One region of the Azospirillum sp. HJ39 genome, then DNA from elsewhere that is predicted to be linked to it. Evidence: predicted binding sites of a transcription regulator. Region 1 holds the regulator's gene; each other region holds the start of a gene.

Region 1 (5,057 bases):
GCCACCCGGTTCGGAGGCAATGCGATGCGCGCATGGAGGATGGCGGAGAGGCTTGCGGGCGGCATTGCTGCGGTTGGAATCCGTTACCGGTGACGGCCGCGGGCTGGCCGGAGGAGGAGACCGATGGTCCGCCGTCATTCGGCGGGCGCTGGCGTCGTGCGCTGGCATGGATCCGAAGCCGACTCGCGGCGCTTGCGGAGGCGGAAAGCGAACGCTGGGTGCTGTGGTTGCCGGTCGCCTTCGGCGTGGGGGCGTCGCTCTATTTCGGGCTGATGCAGGAACCGCCCTGGTGGATCGGATTGGCCGCGGCGGGCGGTGCTGGAATTCTGCTGCTGATCGTGCGTCGCCGTTTCGTGCCGGCGGCGGTGACGGTGGCCCTGTTGACGATGGTGGGTGGATTCCTGGTAGCGCAGGGCCATGCGACGCGCGTGGCGGCGCCGGTATTGACCCGCGGCATAACGGCGGCGACCGTCACCGGACGGGTGATGGCGGTGGAGCGGCGACCGGGTGCGGTGCGGCTGACCCTGCATGCACCGTCGATCAGCCGGCTGGCGCCCGAGCAGACGCCGGCCGCCCTGCGCATCCGGTTGTCCGACCGTCACCCGCCGCCCGCTCCGGGATCGCTTGTGCGGTTGCGTGCGACCCTGTCGCCGCCACAGGCGCCGGCCGAACCCGGGGCCTTCGACTTCCAGCGCCGCGCCTGGTTCATGGGACTGGGAGGCGTCGGCTTCGCCACCAGCGCGGTCGAAGCCATCGAAGCGCCGCCGGTCACCGGATGGAGCACCGTTGCCCTTGTTTTCGAACGGGCACGCGGTGCCATCGCGGAGCGGGTTGCCGCCACCATCGGCGATCCGGTCGAGGCCAGCGTCACGACGGCCCTGCTGAACGGTGAGGAGTTCGGCATCCCCGAAGAGACGCTGGAAGACTTCCGCAACAGCGGGCTGGCGCATCTGCTGTCGATCTCCGGCCTGCATGTCGGGATCGCCGCCGGCATCCTGTTCTATGTGGTGCGGGCCTTGCTGGCGGCGGTGCCCTACATCGCGCTGCGCTGGCCGATCAAGAAGATCGCGGCGCTGTTCGGCATCCTGTCGGCGCTGGCCTATACCATGCTGGTCGGCGCGCCGCTGCCGACGGTGCGGTCGGTGCTGATGACCGGGCTGGTGATGGGAGCGATCATGCTGGACCGCGACCCGCTCAGCATGCGGCTGGTGGCATTCGCCGGGCTGGTCACCATTGCCCTGGATCCGGAAGGGATGCTCGGTCCTAGCTTCCAGATGTCCTTTGCGGCGGTGGTGGGGCTGATCGCCGCCTTTGAACGCGGCAGCCTGCGGCTGGCGGCGATACGGCGCGATTCCGGATGGCTTGTGCGCAGCCTGCTCTATGTCGGCGGCATTCTGCTGACCAGCGTGGTCGCCACGCTGGCGACCCTGCCGTTCTCGCTTTTCCATTTCCAGCAGATCGCCTTCTACGGCGTGCTGTCGAACCTGATCGCGATTCCCATCACGTCCTTCTGGGTCATGCCCTGGAGCCTGATCGCCTATGCGCTGATGCCCTTCGGGGCGGAGGCGCCGGCAGTGATTGCCATGAATTGGGGCGACCGGGCGGTGATCTGGACGGCGGAGCTGTTCGGCCGGTTGCCCTGGGCCTCCCTGACCGTGCCGGCGATGCCGGTGGAAGGATTCGCGGCGCTGGTGGCGGGCGGGCTGTGGCTCTGCATCTGGACGCGGCGCTGGCGCTGGCTCGGGCTGTTGCCCATCCTGGCCGGCCTCGCCTCGCCGGCACTGGTGACGCGGCCGGATGTGCTGGTCGCCGGGGACGGGGCGGTGGTGGCGGTGCGCATGCCGGACGGGCGTCTCAGCGCGTCGGGCAAGGGCGGCGGACGGACCGTCGAAACCTGGAGGGAGCGGGATGGTGACCGGACGGCGACCGATCCCTGGCCGGCGTCGGGCGGATGGGTCGGCGGCGCAGGAGGCCCGTCGCTGACGTGCGATGCCTGGGGCTGCCTGTACCGGCTGCGGAGGAAGATCATCGCCCTGCCGCGATTGGCGGATGCGCTGGACGAGGATTGCGGCGTCGCCGACGCGGTGGTGACGGCGGCGGTGGCGCGCGGCTGCCGGGCCGGACTGGTGATCGACCGTTGGGCGCTGCGGCATGGAGGCGCGCACACGCTGACGGTCACGGACGAGGGAATTCGGATCGAGACATCCGACGGTCGGCAGGGAGAGCGTCCCTGGTCGGGATCTGGGCGGTGAACCTGCGCATCCGGCCCTCCCCCGCCGAACGGGGGAGGGCCGGATGCGCATGATGACGAGCAGTCAGTACTTCCGTACCAACCCGACAAGCTTGCCCTGCACGCGGACACGGTCGGCACCGAAGATGCGGGTTTCATAGGCGGCGTTGGCCGGCTCCAGGGCAATGGTGTTGCCCTTGCGGCGCAGGCGCTTGAGCGTCACCTCGCCCTCGTCGACCAGAGCCACGACGATGGCGCCGTTGTCCGCCGCGTCGCAGCGCTGGATGATGACGGTATCGTGGTCGAGGATGCCGGCCTCCACCATCGAATCACCGGAGACCTCCAGGGCGTAATGGTCGCCGGCGGTAAGCATGGAAACCGGGATATCGACGAAGGCGCTGTTGTCGCGCAACGCCTCGATCGGCGTTCCGGCGGCTATGCGGCCGTAGAGCGGCAACTGCACCGTTTCCGGCGCGGCAGTCGGGGCGGGTAGAGCCACATCGCGGCCGACGAAGGCGAAATCGCCCCTGATGACGTTGGGATGGAATTTCGGCTTGGACGCCGTACGGGACCGGGCGGCATCCAGCCCCTCGGGCAGTCGCAGAACCTCGAGCGCGCGGGCGCGGTGAGGCAGGCGGCGGATGAAGCCGCGTTCCTCGAGGCCGGTGATGAGGCGGTGGATACCCGACTTCGATTTCAGGCCCAGGGCGTCCTTCATCTCGTCGAACGACGGCGAGACGCCGCCCTGGCCGAGCCGCTCGTGGATGAACAGCAGCAATTCGTGCTGCTTGCGCGTGAGCATGGATGCCTCCCGGCGGTCGCCAGACTGAAGATGGAACAAATACAAAACGTTGACCCGTGTTCTAGTTTGGTTCCCGCCGCGCGTCAAGCCCCCGTCATCCTCGCGGGACGGGAAATGGAACATTTAGCCACTCGTCTCAGGAATGGGATGCGGTCAAGGGCTCGACAGACGGCAGGGCGGCGGCCATATAATCGGTTCCTGTTCCGTACCTCCTTCCCGATCCGGATGCCGTCCCATGGCAAGCCCAGTCCTCTCCGCCATTCCCGCCAAGCCGCTCGCGAAGCTGGAAGCCGGGAAGCAATTCGTCCTCTCGTCGGACTTCACGCCGTCGGGCGACCAGCCGAACGCGATCGAGGAGCTGACCGCCGGTCTGCGCCAGGGTGAGCGCGATCAGGTCCTGCTGGGCGTCACCGGGTCGGGCAAGACCTTCACCATGGCGCATGTCATCCAGACGGTGCAGCGCCCGACGCTCGTCCTGGCGCCGAACAAGACGTTGGCGGCGCAGCTCTATGGCGAGATGAGATCCTTCTTTCCGAACAATGCGGTGGAGTATTTCGTCTCCTACTACGACTACTATCAGCCGGAAGCCTACGTCCCGCGCACCGATACCTACATCGAGAAGGAATCCTCGATCAACGAGCAGATCGACCGCATGCGCCACTCGGCGACGCGGGCGCTGCTGGAGCGCGACGACGTCATCATCGTCGCCTCGGTGTCCTGCATCTACGGCATCGGCTCGGTCGAGACCTATTCGGAAATGACGGTCGATTTGCGCAAGGGAGAGATTGTCTCCCAGCCCGAGTTGCTCCGCAAGCTGACCGAGCTGCAATACAAGCGCAACGACGCCGCCTTCGGCCGCGGCCTGTTCCGCGTGCGCGGCGACACGGTGGAGCTCTTCCCGGCCCATATGGAGGACCGGGCGTGGCGCATCTCGCTGTTCGGCGACGAGATCGAGGGCATCCACGAGATCGACCCGCTGACGGGCGAGAAGCTGGCGGCGCTGGAGGCGGTGCGTGTCTATCCGAACAGTCACTATGTGACGCCGAAGCCGACGCTGAACCAAGCGATTTCCCAGATCAAGAAGGACCTCAAGGACCGGTTGGAGGAGTTTGCCGCCGAGGGAAAGCTGCTGGAAGCCCAGCGGTTGGAGCAGCGCACCACCTTCGACATCGAGATGATGGCGGCCACCGGCTCCTGCGCCGGCATCGAGAATTATTCCCGCTATCTTACCGGCCGCGCCGCGGGCGACCCGCCGCCGACCCTGTTCGAATATCTGCCCAAGGACTCCCTGCTGATCGTCGACGAGAGCCACGTCATGGTGCCGCAGATCGGCGGCATGTACCGCGGCGACCTCGTGCGCAAGTCGACGCTGTCCGACTACGGTTTCCGCCTGCCCAGCGCCAAGGACAACCGGCCGCTTAAGTTCGAGGAATGGGAAGGGATGCGACCGCAGACCGTCTTCGTTTCCGCCACCCCAGGCCCGTGGGAGATGGAGCGCACCGGCGGCGTCTTCACAGAGCAGCTGGTCCGCCCGACCGGCCTGATCGACCCGCCGGTGATCATCCGTCCGACCGAAACCCAGGTCGACGACCTGATCGGCGAGTGCAAGGAGGTGGTCGCCAAGGGCTATCGCGTGCTGGTCACCACCCTGACCAAGAAGATGGCCGAGGCGCTGACCGAATACATGCACGAGGCGGGGCTGCGCGTCCGCTACATCCACTCCGACGTGGAGACGCTTGAGCGCATCGAGATCATCCGCGATCTGAGGCTCGGCGCTTATGACGTGCTGGTTGGCATCAACCTGCTGCGCGAGGGGCTGGACATCCCGGAATGCGCGCTGGTGGCGATCCTCGATGCAGACAAGGAAGGCTATCTGCGCTCGAAGACCTCGCTGATCCAGACCATCGGCCGTGCGGCGCGCAACATCGACGGACGGGCAATCCTCTACGCCGACAAGATCACCGACAGCATGAAATACGCCATCGACGAGACGGCGCGTCGCCGCGAGAAGCAAATGGCCTATAA
Region 2 (5,057 bases), 510 kb from region 1:
GTCCAGTCGCCGCAGGATTACCGCGAGTGGGAGCACGACCTGTTCCAGCGCATGACCAACTGGGAATATGCCGGCTTCTTCCACATCGGCATGATCCAGCGCAACGAGCGCAACGCCATCATCCAGCACGGCACCATGACCATCATCCGCAAGTCGGCGCTGGAGAAGGTCGGGCGCTGGGGCGAATGGTGCATCACCGAGGATGCCGATCTCGGGCTGCGCCTGTTCGAGCATGGCTATGAAGCGGTCTACATGCCGGAGAGCTACGGCAAGGGCCTGGTGCCCGACAGCTTCTCCGCCTACAAGACGCAGCGCTTCCGCTGGGCCTATGGCGCGGTGCAGATCCTGAAGCACCATTGGCGCCAGCTGGCGCCGGGCGCCAAGGAACTGACCTCGGGCCAGAAGTACCATTTCATCACCGGCTGGCTGCCCTGGTTCGCCGACGCCGCCCATATGATCTTCGGCATCGCCGGCATCCTGTGGTCGATCGGCCTGATGGCCTTCCCGAAATATTTCGAGTTCCCGCCCAACGTCTTCATGATCCCGACGCTCAGCGTCTTCGCCTTCAAGGTCGGCGCCTCGCTCTGGCTCTACGAGGCGCGGGTGAAGTGCGGCTTCTGGGACAAGGTCGGGGCGGCGGTCGCCGGCATGGCGCTGACCCATACGGTCGGCCGCGCCATGTGGCTGGGCATCTTCACCTCCGGCCGGCCTTTCGTCCGCACGCCGAAATGCGAGAACCAGCCGGCGCTGATGCAGGCCTTCCTGATGGCGCGCGAGGAGTTGGTGCTGCTGGTGTCGCTGTGGGGCGCGGCGCTGGCCATCGTCATGGTCTTCGGCCACGAGAACCGCGACGCCTTCATGTGGTCGGGCCTGCTGGTGGTACAGTCGCTGCCCTATCTGGCCGCCTTCGTCACCGCGCTGATCAACGTCTTCCCGACCATCGGCTTCGGCAAGAGCAAGCCGTCCTCGGCCGATGGTGCCGTCGGTGCCGGGGCCGGCGACTGACCGGCCTATTTAGGCGCCGACCTCTTGGGCGATCGACATAGGCCGGCGCTTTCGCGTTGACGACAGCGCCGGCTATGCCAGACTTGGGCACTGGGAGACACGGGGGCACTGGGAGACACGGCCCCGGGGAGGTGCCTCATGTCCGGCAATCTCGCTTCCGGCCGCGGCATCGGCCCGCCGGAATTCAGCGTCCGCACCACAGCCGGGGTCGAACGCTCCGGCAGCGCCACCGACCGCAACCACCGCCGCAACCCGCGTCAGGAACAGCGCGACCGCGAGCAGGAGCGGCGGGAGCAGCATCCGCCCAACCCGCAGCGCCGCCGCCTCTACGACCTTCTGTTCGACGAGGTCGACCAGTTCGACGGGCTCGACGAGCATCAGCGGACCCGGCTGAAGGACAATCTGCGCAGCCACCTGTCCCGCCGCGTCCCGCCCTCCCCATCGGGAGCCGCCCTGGCGCCGCAGCATGACGAGGAGGCACTGGCCGAGGCGCTGCTGAAGGACCCGGCCGCGCCGCTCCCCGTCGATCCCGAACACATCGTCCAGGCCGCCACCGCCGCCGCCGCGATGCCGGACCCGGATCCGGAAACCGCCCGTCTGGCCGAACAGCTGCGCGACTGCCTCGCCCGCAACACCGACCGTGCCCGCAAGGTGGCGGTCTACCTGCACCTGTTGCTGACGCTGGAAGGCGCGTTCAGGCCGCACATGGTGGTGGACGTGTGAGGGTGCTGGCCGCCAAATGCCCCCTCCCCATCCCTCCCCCCGCTCTCAGCGGACCTTCGGTCCGCCTGTCGCGTCAGCACAAACCGAAGGTTTGTGCGAGAGCTTGGCGGTGGAGGGGGTAGGACGCTTGTCAGCGTAGCGTGAATACCCAGGCAGCAGGGTTCCCTCTCCCTCGAAGAGGGGGAGGGTCAGGGAGGGGGCAACCGCAGCCTGCAAATTTCCTATCCGCCTGAAAATGCGAAAAAGGCCCCGCCTCCCTTTCGGAAGGCGGGGCCTTTTTCATCACACATACCCTCTGCGATCACTCCGGCGTGGAGGCTTCGGCATCGCTTTCCGGGGTGCCCATCATCGCGTCGGCGACCAGACCGGCGTTGCCGCGGATCTTGGCCTCGATCGCGTCGGCCATCTCCGGGTTGTTGCGCAGATAGGTCTTGGCGTTCTCGCGGCCCTGACCGATGCGGGTGCCGTCATAGCTGAACCACGCGCCCGACTTGTCCACCACCCCGGCCTGGATGCCGAGATCGAGCAGTTCGCCGACCTTCGACACGCCCTCGCCATACATGATGTCGAACTCGACCACGCGGAACGGCGGGGCCATCTTGTTCTTCACCACCTTGACGCGGGTCTGGTTGCCGACCACGGCGTCGCGGTCCTTGATCGCGCCGATGCGGCGGATGTCGAGACGGACCGAGGCGTAGAACTTCAGCGCGTTGCCGCCGGTCGTCGTCTCCGGGTTGCCGAACATCACGCCGATCTTCAGGCGGATCTGGTTGATGAAGATGACGAGGCAGTTCGACTTGGAGATCGAGCCGGTCAGCTTGCGCAGCGCCTGGCTCATCAGGCGGGCATGCAGGCCGACATGGCTGTCGCCCATCTCGCCTTCCAGCTCCGCGCGCGGCACCAGCGCCGCGACCGAGTCGACCACCAGCACGTCGATGGCGCCGGAGCGCACCAGCGTGTCGGCGATCTCCAGCGCCTGCTCGCCGGCATCGGGCTGGGAGATCAGCAGGTCGTCGACCTTGACGCCGAGCTTGCGGGCATAGGACGGGTCGAGCGCGTGTTCGGCATCGATGAACGCGCAGGTACCGCCGGCCTTCTGGGCCTGGGCGATGGCGTGCAGCGCCAGCGTGGTCTTGCCCGAGCTTTCCGGCCCGTAGATTTCGACGATGCGGCCGCGCGGCAGGCCGCCGATGCCCAGCGCGATGTCGAGACCGAGCGAGCCGGTGGACACCACCTCCGTCTCGACCAAATTCTCCTTGGTGCCAAGCTTCATGATCGAGCCCTTGCCGAACGCACGTTCGATCTGGCTCAGGGCGGCATCCAGCGCCTTCTGCTTGTCCATGGAATCCTTCTCGACCAAACGAAGCTGTGCGGACGACATGCCCGGTACCCCTCTCTTAGAACACACGGTCGGCGCTCTTGCAACGAAGCTGAATGTACTCTCTTCGTTCCGGTTTGCAAGGGTCGATGTTTCTGGTGTGTTCTCCCCCCCTACCCCCTCCCTAACCCTCCCCCGCTTGCGCGGGAGAGGGAACTGCCGCCGCTTCGGCAGTCAGTTCACCCTGACAAGCGTCCTGCCCCCTCTCCCACCGCAGGTGGGGGAGGGATGGGGAGGGGGCAGCGGGGACGGGCCGGCGGCACCGCCCCCCTCACCTGCTGTCGCGGATGACCTCCTTCACCTTGGAGGCCAGCTGTTTCAACGAGAAGGGCTTGGGCAGGAAATGGGCCACCTCCACGCCGTCGATCTCGCCCAGCCGGTCCTCGGCATAGCCGGAAATGAAGATGACCCGCATGTCCGGCCGCAGCCGGCGGACATGGCGGGCCAGCGTCGGGCCGTCCATCTGCGGCATCACCACGTCGGTGATCAGCAGGTCGATGGAGGCGCCGTTGGTCTCGATCTGCTGCAGGGCCGCCTCGCCGTTCTTGGCCTCCAGCACCTGATAGCCCTTGTTGCGCAGCGCGCGGGCGGAGAAGACGCGGACCGCGTCCTCGTCCTCGACCAGCAGGATGGTGCCGGTGCCGGTCAGGTCGCTGCCGCGCCGCTCGCGCGGCTCCGCCGTGTCGACCGGGCGCAGCTCGCCCTGGTGGCGGGGCAGCAGGATGGTGAAGGTGGTCCCCTCCCCCACGGCGGAATCGACCAGCACGAAGCCGCCGGTCTGCCGCACGATGCCGTAGACCGTCGACAACCCCAGCCCGGTGCCCGACCCGACCTCCTTGGTGGTGTAGAAGGGCTCGAAGATGCGCTGCAGGTTCTCGCGCGCGATGCCGCAGCCGGTGTCGATCACCTCGATGGAGACGTAGCCGCCGGGCGGGATCGTCTCATGCTCGCGCCGCTCGGGCTGGTCCAGGACGAGGTTGGTGGTGTTGACGGTCAGCTTGCCGCCGCCGGCCATGGCGTCGCGGGCGTTGACCACCAGATTGATGATGACCTGCTCCAGCTGGTTCTGGTCGACCTTGACCAGCCCCAGGTCGCGGCCATGGATCATCTTCAGCTCGATGTTCTCGCCGATCAGCCGGCGCAGCAGGTTCGCCAGCTCGGCCAGCACGTCGGTCACGTTGATGACGCGCGGCTGCAGTGTCTGCTGTCGCGAGAAGGCCAGCAGCTGCCGCACCAGATTGGCGGCGCGGTTGGCGTTCTGCTTGATCTGCATGATGTCGCTGAAGGACTGGTCGCCCGGCTTGTGCCGCAGCAGCAGCAGGTCGCAGAAGCCGATCATCGCGGTCAGCAGGTTGTTGAAGTCGTGCGCGACGCCGCCGGCCAGCTGGCCGACCGCCTGCATCTTCTGCGACTGGGCGAACTGGGCCTCCAGGCTCTTGCGCTCTGTCATGTCGATGAAGTGCAGGATCAGCCCGACGCCGTCGCGCCGTCCGTCCGGCTTGACCGGGCCGACCAGCCGCCGGGCATAGAGCTGGGCGGTCAGCTCCCGCCCGCCGGACAGCCGCACCTCCAGCGGGGTCGCCGGATCGGCGCCGCCCTGGACCGCCTTCAGCCGGGCGGTCACCGCCTCGCGCTCCGCCGGGACGATCAGGTCGGGCATCGGCCGGTCGATGACGCTGCCCGCCTCGCTGCCGATCAGCGCCAGGAAGGCCTCGTTGCATTCGGTCAGCTGCCCGGTTTCGTCGACCAGGGCGATGCCGATGGGGGCATCCTCGAAGAAGCGCTGGAACCGCTGCTCGGAATGGCGCAGCGCCTCCTGCCACTCGCGTTCCGGCGACAGGTCGCGCACCACCGACCGGGTGTGGACGGTGCCGTCGTCGGCCCGCACCACGCTCTGCGCGACCGCCACCTGGAACCGGCGGCCATGCAGCCCGACCATGGTCAGCTCGCC
Region 3 (5,057 bases), 1.5 Mb from region 1:
GCTGGCCGAGCGGCTCGGCCTGTTCGCCGGCCTCGACGACGCCGCCGGCCTCAGCCAGCATCAGGCCCGCCAGCCCGAACCCGTCCCGCCCCCCTCGATAATCGTGCCCGAACTCGACGATGACGGCCCCGGCCTGCTGCGCGAGCGCACCCCGCCCGACCCCGCCCTCGTCGCCGCCATCCTTGCCCGGCCGGAAGCGGACGGCCCGAAGGGCGTCTATCCCTGGACGCTCACCCCGGAAGACCCGTTCCCCAACCTCGCCCCCGGCCCGGTCCGCCGCCGCGGCGCCGGCGCCTTCGCCCGCATCCGGTAAGGCGAGGCGGCCCAGATGGAACAGCGGCCGGAAGACCGTTCCACCATGTTCCACCGCCCCGCCACCGCCACCGCCCCCGCCCCACCCTCACAGCAGCGACAGCTGGTCCCCCGGTGCCGGCGGCGGCCGGAAGCGCGTGCAGTCGAGCCGCCAGTTCCGCTCGCCCAGCCCGAGCTTCCTGCAGGCCAGCCGGAAACGCTGGCGCAGCAGCTCGGCATGCGGGCCGCTGCCGGTCATCCGCGTGCCGAAGCCGGAGCGGTAGAGCGCGCCGTCCCGGCTCTGCCGCATCAGGCTCAGCACCCGCTCGGCGCGGTCGGGGACGTGGACGCGCAGCCATTCCTCGAACAGCCCGGCGATCTCCAGCGGCAGCCGCAGCAGGATATAGCTGGCCGCGGTCGCCCCGGCGCCGGCCGCCGCCTCCAGGATGGCGTCCAGCTCATGGTCGTTGAGCGCCGGGATCATCGGGCTGGCCAGGACCGACACCGGGACGCCGGCCCCGGCCAGGGCGCGGATGGCCTCCAGCCGGCGCGGCGGGGTGCTGGCCCGCGGCTCCATCACCCGGGCAAGGTCGCGGTCGAGCGTCGTCACCGACAGCGAGACCGACGCCAGCCCGCCTGCGGCCATCGGCGCCAGGATGTCGAGGTCGCGCAGCACCAGCGCCGACTTGGTGATGATGCTGACCGGCTGGTTGAAGTCGCGGCAGACCTCCAGCACGCGCCGGGTGATGCCCTCCGTCCGCTCGACCGGCTGGTAGGGATCGGTGTTGGCGCCCAGCGCCAGCGGCCGGCAGGCATAGGATTTCGCCCGCAGCTCCCGGGCCAGCAGCTCCGCCGCGTTGCGCTTGGCGAACAGCCTCGTCTCGAAATCCAGCCCCGGCGACAGGCCGAGATAGGCATGGGTCGGCCGGGCGAAGCAGTAGATACAGGCGTGCTCGCAGCCCTGGTAGGGGTTGACCGACTGGTCGAAGGCGACGTCGGGCGACTCGTTGCGGGCGATGATCGAGCGGGCCGAGGCCGGGGAGACGATGGTGCGCACCGGATCGGACAGCGCCCCGTTGCCGCCCTCCTCGTAGCCGGTCCAGCCGTCGTCGGTCAGGACGCGGGTTTCGCGCTCATAGCGGCCGGTGGCGTTGCTGACCGCGCCGCGCCCCTTGACCGGCGGCCGGCGGATCTCGTCCGGTATGTCGCCCGGTATCTCGTCCCACATGTCGTCCATGACCGCAGATTAACCGCGCCGGAAAAGAACGTAAAGCGAACAAACGCCCTGCGGCCGGCGGGACGGGGAAAGAACCCGGCCGCAACATACCGAACATACATAAAGATATCTTTATGCTTGCATGGGAGGTGGACCGCTGATACACCCTTGGCCAATCGCAGCGGCAAGGCCGGGGATCCGGCAAACCCGGATCACCGGCTCCCGAACCGCCGCTTCCCGAACCACCACCGCCCTCCAGGAGTCATCCCCTCATGGCCGCCGAATTCACGGACTACAAGGTCAAGGACATCAGCCTCGCGAACTGGGGCCGTAAGGAGATCACCATCGCCGAGACCGAGATGCCGGGCCTGATGGCCCTGCGGTCGGAATTCGGCGCCTCCAAGCCGCTGGCCGGCGCCCGCATCGTCGGCTGCCTGCACATGACCATCCAGACCGCCGTCCTGATCGAGACGCTGACCGCGCTCGGCGCGACCGTGCGCTGGTCGTCCTGCAACATCTTCTCCACCCAGGACCAGGCCGCCGCCGCCATCGCCGCCGCCGGCATCCCGGTCTTCGCCTGGAAGGGCGAGACGGAGGAGGAGTTCTGGTGGTGCATCGAGCAGACGCTGCGCGGCCCCGATGGCTGGACCCCGAACATGATCCTGGACGATGGCGGCGACGTCACCCAGATCATGCACGACAAGTATCCGGAGATGCTGGACGACGTCCGCGGCCTGTCGGAGGAGACCACCACCGGCGTCCACCGCCTCTATGAGATGATGAAGAAGGGCACGCTGAAGGTTCCGGCCATCAACGTGAACGACAGCGTCACCAAGTCGAAGTTCGACAACCTCTATGGCTGCCGTGAATCGCTGGTCGACGGCATCAAGCGCGCCACCGACGTCATGGTCGCCGGCAAGGTCGCCGTGGTCGCCGGCTATGGCGACGTCGGCAAGGGCTCGGCCGCCAGCCTGCGCTCGCAGGGCGCCCGCGTCATGGTGACGGAGATCGACCCGATCAACGCGCTCCAGGCCGCGATGGAAGGCTATCAGGTCATCACCATGGACGAGGCGGCGCCGCTGGGCGACATCTTCGTCACGGCGACCGGCAACGTCGACGTCATCACGATCGACCACATGCGCGCCATGAAGGACCGCGCCATCGTCTGCAACATCGGCCACTTCGACAGCGAGATCCAGATCGACGCCCTGCGCAACCTGGTCTGGGAAGAGGTCAAGCCGCAGGTCGACGAGGTGGTGTTCCCCGACGGCAAGCGCCTGATCGTGCTGGCCCAGGGCCGTCTGGTCAACCTGGGCTGCGCCACCGGCCACCCCAGCTTCGTGATGAGCGCCAGCTTCACCAACCAGGTGCTGGCCCAGATCGAGCTGTGGACCAACGCCGCCAACTACGAGAACAAGGTCTACGTCCTGCCCAAGCACCTGGACGAGAAGGTCGCCCGCCTGCATCTCGACAAGATCGGCGCCAAGCTGACCACCCTGACCGAAAAGCAGGCCGCCTACATCAGCGTGCCGGCCGCCGGCCCCTACAAGCCGGACCACTACCGCTACTGAGCGGGCGTAGGGTTGGAAAAGAAGGGCCGTCCCGGTGGGGCGGCCCTTCTTCTTTGCGGCACGTATATTTCCCTCTCCCGCCCCGGGAGAGGGAGGGGACCCACGAAGTGGGGAGGGTGAGGGGCATTCCGGACATGGATCATCAATCCTTGGATCACCCCTCACCCTTCCCAAGCTTCGCTTGGGTCCCTTCCCTCTCCCGGGGCGGGAGAGGGAACCAGCCGCCCCAGCCACTCCGCCATCCCCTTGCCGGCCGCGACGCCCATGGCGAAACAGCCCTGCAGCAGATAGCCGCCGGTGGGGGCTTCCCAGTCCAGCATCTCGCCGGCCAGGAACAGGCCGGGGCGGCGGGCCAGCATCAGCCGGTCGTCCAGCTCGGACAAACGGACGCCGCCGGCAGAGGAGATGGCGCGGTCGATCGGGCGGATGCCGGTCAGCACCACCGCCAGCCCCTTGATCTGGCGGGCCAGCGCCACCGGATCGGACAGGTCGGCGGCGGGGGCGAATTCGCGCAGCAGGGCGGCGCGCGGGCCGGTCAGCGACAGCGACTTCTTCAGGAAGGTGGACAGCGATTCCGCACCGCGACGGCGCAGGCGCCTGACCAGTTCGGCCCCGTCCATGTCGGGCAGCAGGTCCAGCGTCAGGGTCGCCCAGCCGTCGGCCGCGACGGCGTCGCGCAGGGGGGCGCTCAGCGCATAGACGGCACCGCCTTCGATGCCGGTCTCGGTGATGACGAACTCGCCCTTCAGGCGGCGGACGGTGCCGGAGCGGTCGACGGCGGACAGGCCGACGCTCTTGACCGGCTGGCCGGCGAAGCGGCTGCGCAGATGGTCGGACCAGGGCACCTCGAAGCCCATGTTGGACGGCACCAGCGGGGCGATCTCCACCCCCTGGGCCTCCAGCAGCGGCAGCCAGCCGCCGTCCGACCCGGTGCGCGGCCAGCTCGCTCCGCCCAGCGCCAGCAGCGTGGCGCGCGGGGCGGCGGTGACCGTTTCCTCGCCATAACGGAAGGTCAGGGCGCCGTCCTTGCCCCAGCCGGTCCAGCGATGGCGACTGTGCAGCGTGACGCCCAGCCCGTCCAGCCGCCGCAGCCAGGCCCGCACCAGGGTCGACGCCTTCATCTGCACCGGGAAGACCCGGCCGCTGCTGCCGACGAAGGTCTCGATCCCAAGCCCGGCCGCCCAGGCGCGCAGGGCGTCGGGCGGGAACTCCGCCAGCAGGCGGCGGAACAGCGGCTCCGCTGCGCCGTAGCGGGGCAGGAAGCGGTCGAGCGGCTCCGAATGGGTCAGGTTCAGCCCGCCCCGCCCGGCCAGCAGCAGCTTGCGCGCCGGGGTCGGCGTGTAGTCGAACAGGGCGACCCGCAGGCCGGCGCCGGCAGCGATCTCCGCCGCCATCAGCCCGGCGGGGCCGGCGCCGACGATGGCCACGTCAGGGGTGCGATGGGGCAAGGGGGCTGGCTTTCACGATGAAAATGCCCCCACCCCGTCCATGGCGGGCATGGTCGAGGTGGGGGCGGGGCAAGAACGGGGACGGGAACGCGAACCGGGAGGGCCTGCCCTCAGTCCTCGTAATCCTGGTCCTGCGCCACCTCTTCCGCCAGATCGGCGGCGAGGTCGGCGAAATAGCCGGCGTCGACTTCCAGGCCGTTTTCCTCGCAGATGCGCATGAAGACGCGGTAGGCGTGCAGGATGGCGACGTCGAGAACGGCGAGATCCGCTTCCTCGCCGTGGCGGTCGTTGATCTCCCGCTCCTGAAGGGTGGCGACGATGTCGTGCGCGGCGGCCTGCAGGACCGCGTCCATGGCTTGCTTGTGTTGTGTCGACATCGTGGTGGATCCTTGTTCCGGTCGTGGCTTCGCGCCCCCGCCCGGCCGGACCGGCGCCGCATGGCCGGCGGGGGTGGACGAACCGGCGGACGGAACGGGCGCGTCGGGGGCTCCGTTCGGTCGCGGCGGTTCGGCCTCCCCCTTGTTGTAGAAT

Evidence for each region. Region 1 encodes LexA, which represses DNA repair genes until DNA is damaged. Its sites were predicted from a motif close to ATGTTCTANTTTGGTTC; they were not measured.
Region 2: the regulator LexA is predicted to act here: its motif matches at 3,163-3,179, upstream of recA (recombinase RecA).
Region 3: the regulator LexA is predicted to act here: its motif matches at 1,555-1,571, upstream of ABMY26_RS14500 (PA0069 family radical SAM protein).

Annotation. Positions count from the first base shown of each region.
Region 1 covers NZ_CP167911.1:1,710,041-1,715,097, reverse strand. The annotation lists gene ABMY26_RS21365 (ComEC/Rec2 family competence protein) at 90-2,252, shown strand; gene lexA (transcriptional repressor LexA) at 2,316-3,032, opposite strand; gene uvrB (excinuclease ABC subunit UvrB) at 3,268-5,057, shown strand, end outside.
Region 2 covers NZ_CP167911.1:1,198,908-1,203,964, reverse strand. The annotation lists gene ABMY26_RS18970 (glycosyltransferase family 2 protein) at 1-1,005, shown strand, start outside; gene ABMY26_RS18965 (hypothetical protein) at 1,144-1,728, shown strand; gene recA (recombinase RecA) at 2,030-3,109, opposite strand; gene ABMY26_RS18955 (ATP-binding protein) at 3,378-5,057, opposite strand, start outside.
Region 3 covers NZ_CP167911.1:212,560-217,616, reverse strand. The annotation lists gene ABMY26_RS14505 (hypothetical protein) at 1-313, shown strand, start outside; gene ABMY26_RS14500 (PA0069 family radical SAM protein) at 401-1,519, opposite strand; gene ahcY (adenosylhomocysteinase) at 1,780-3,078, shown strand; gene ABMY26_RS14490 (NAD(P)/FAD-dependent oxidoreductase) at 3,240-4,526, opposite strand; gene ABMY26_RS14485 (hypothetical protein) at 4,637-4,903, opposite strand.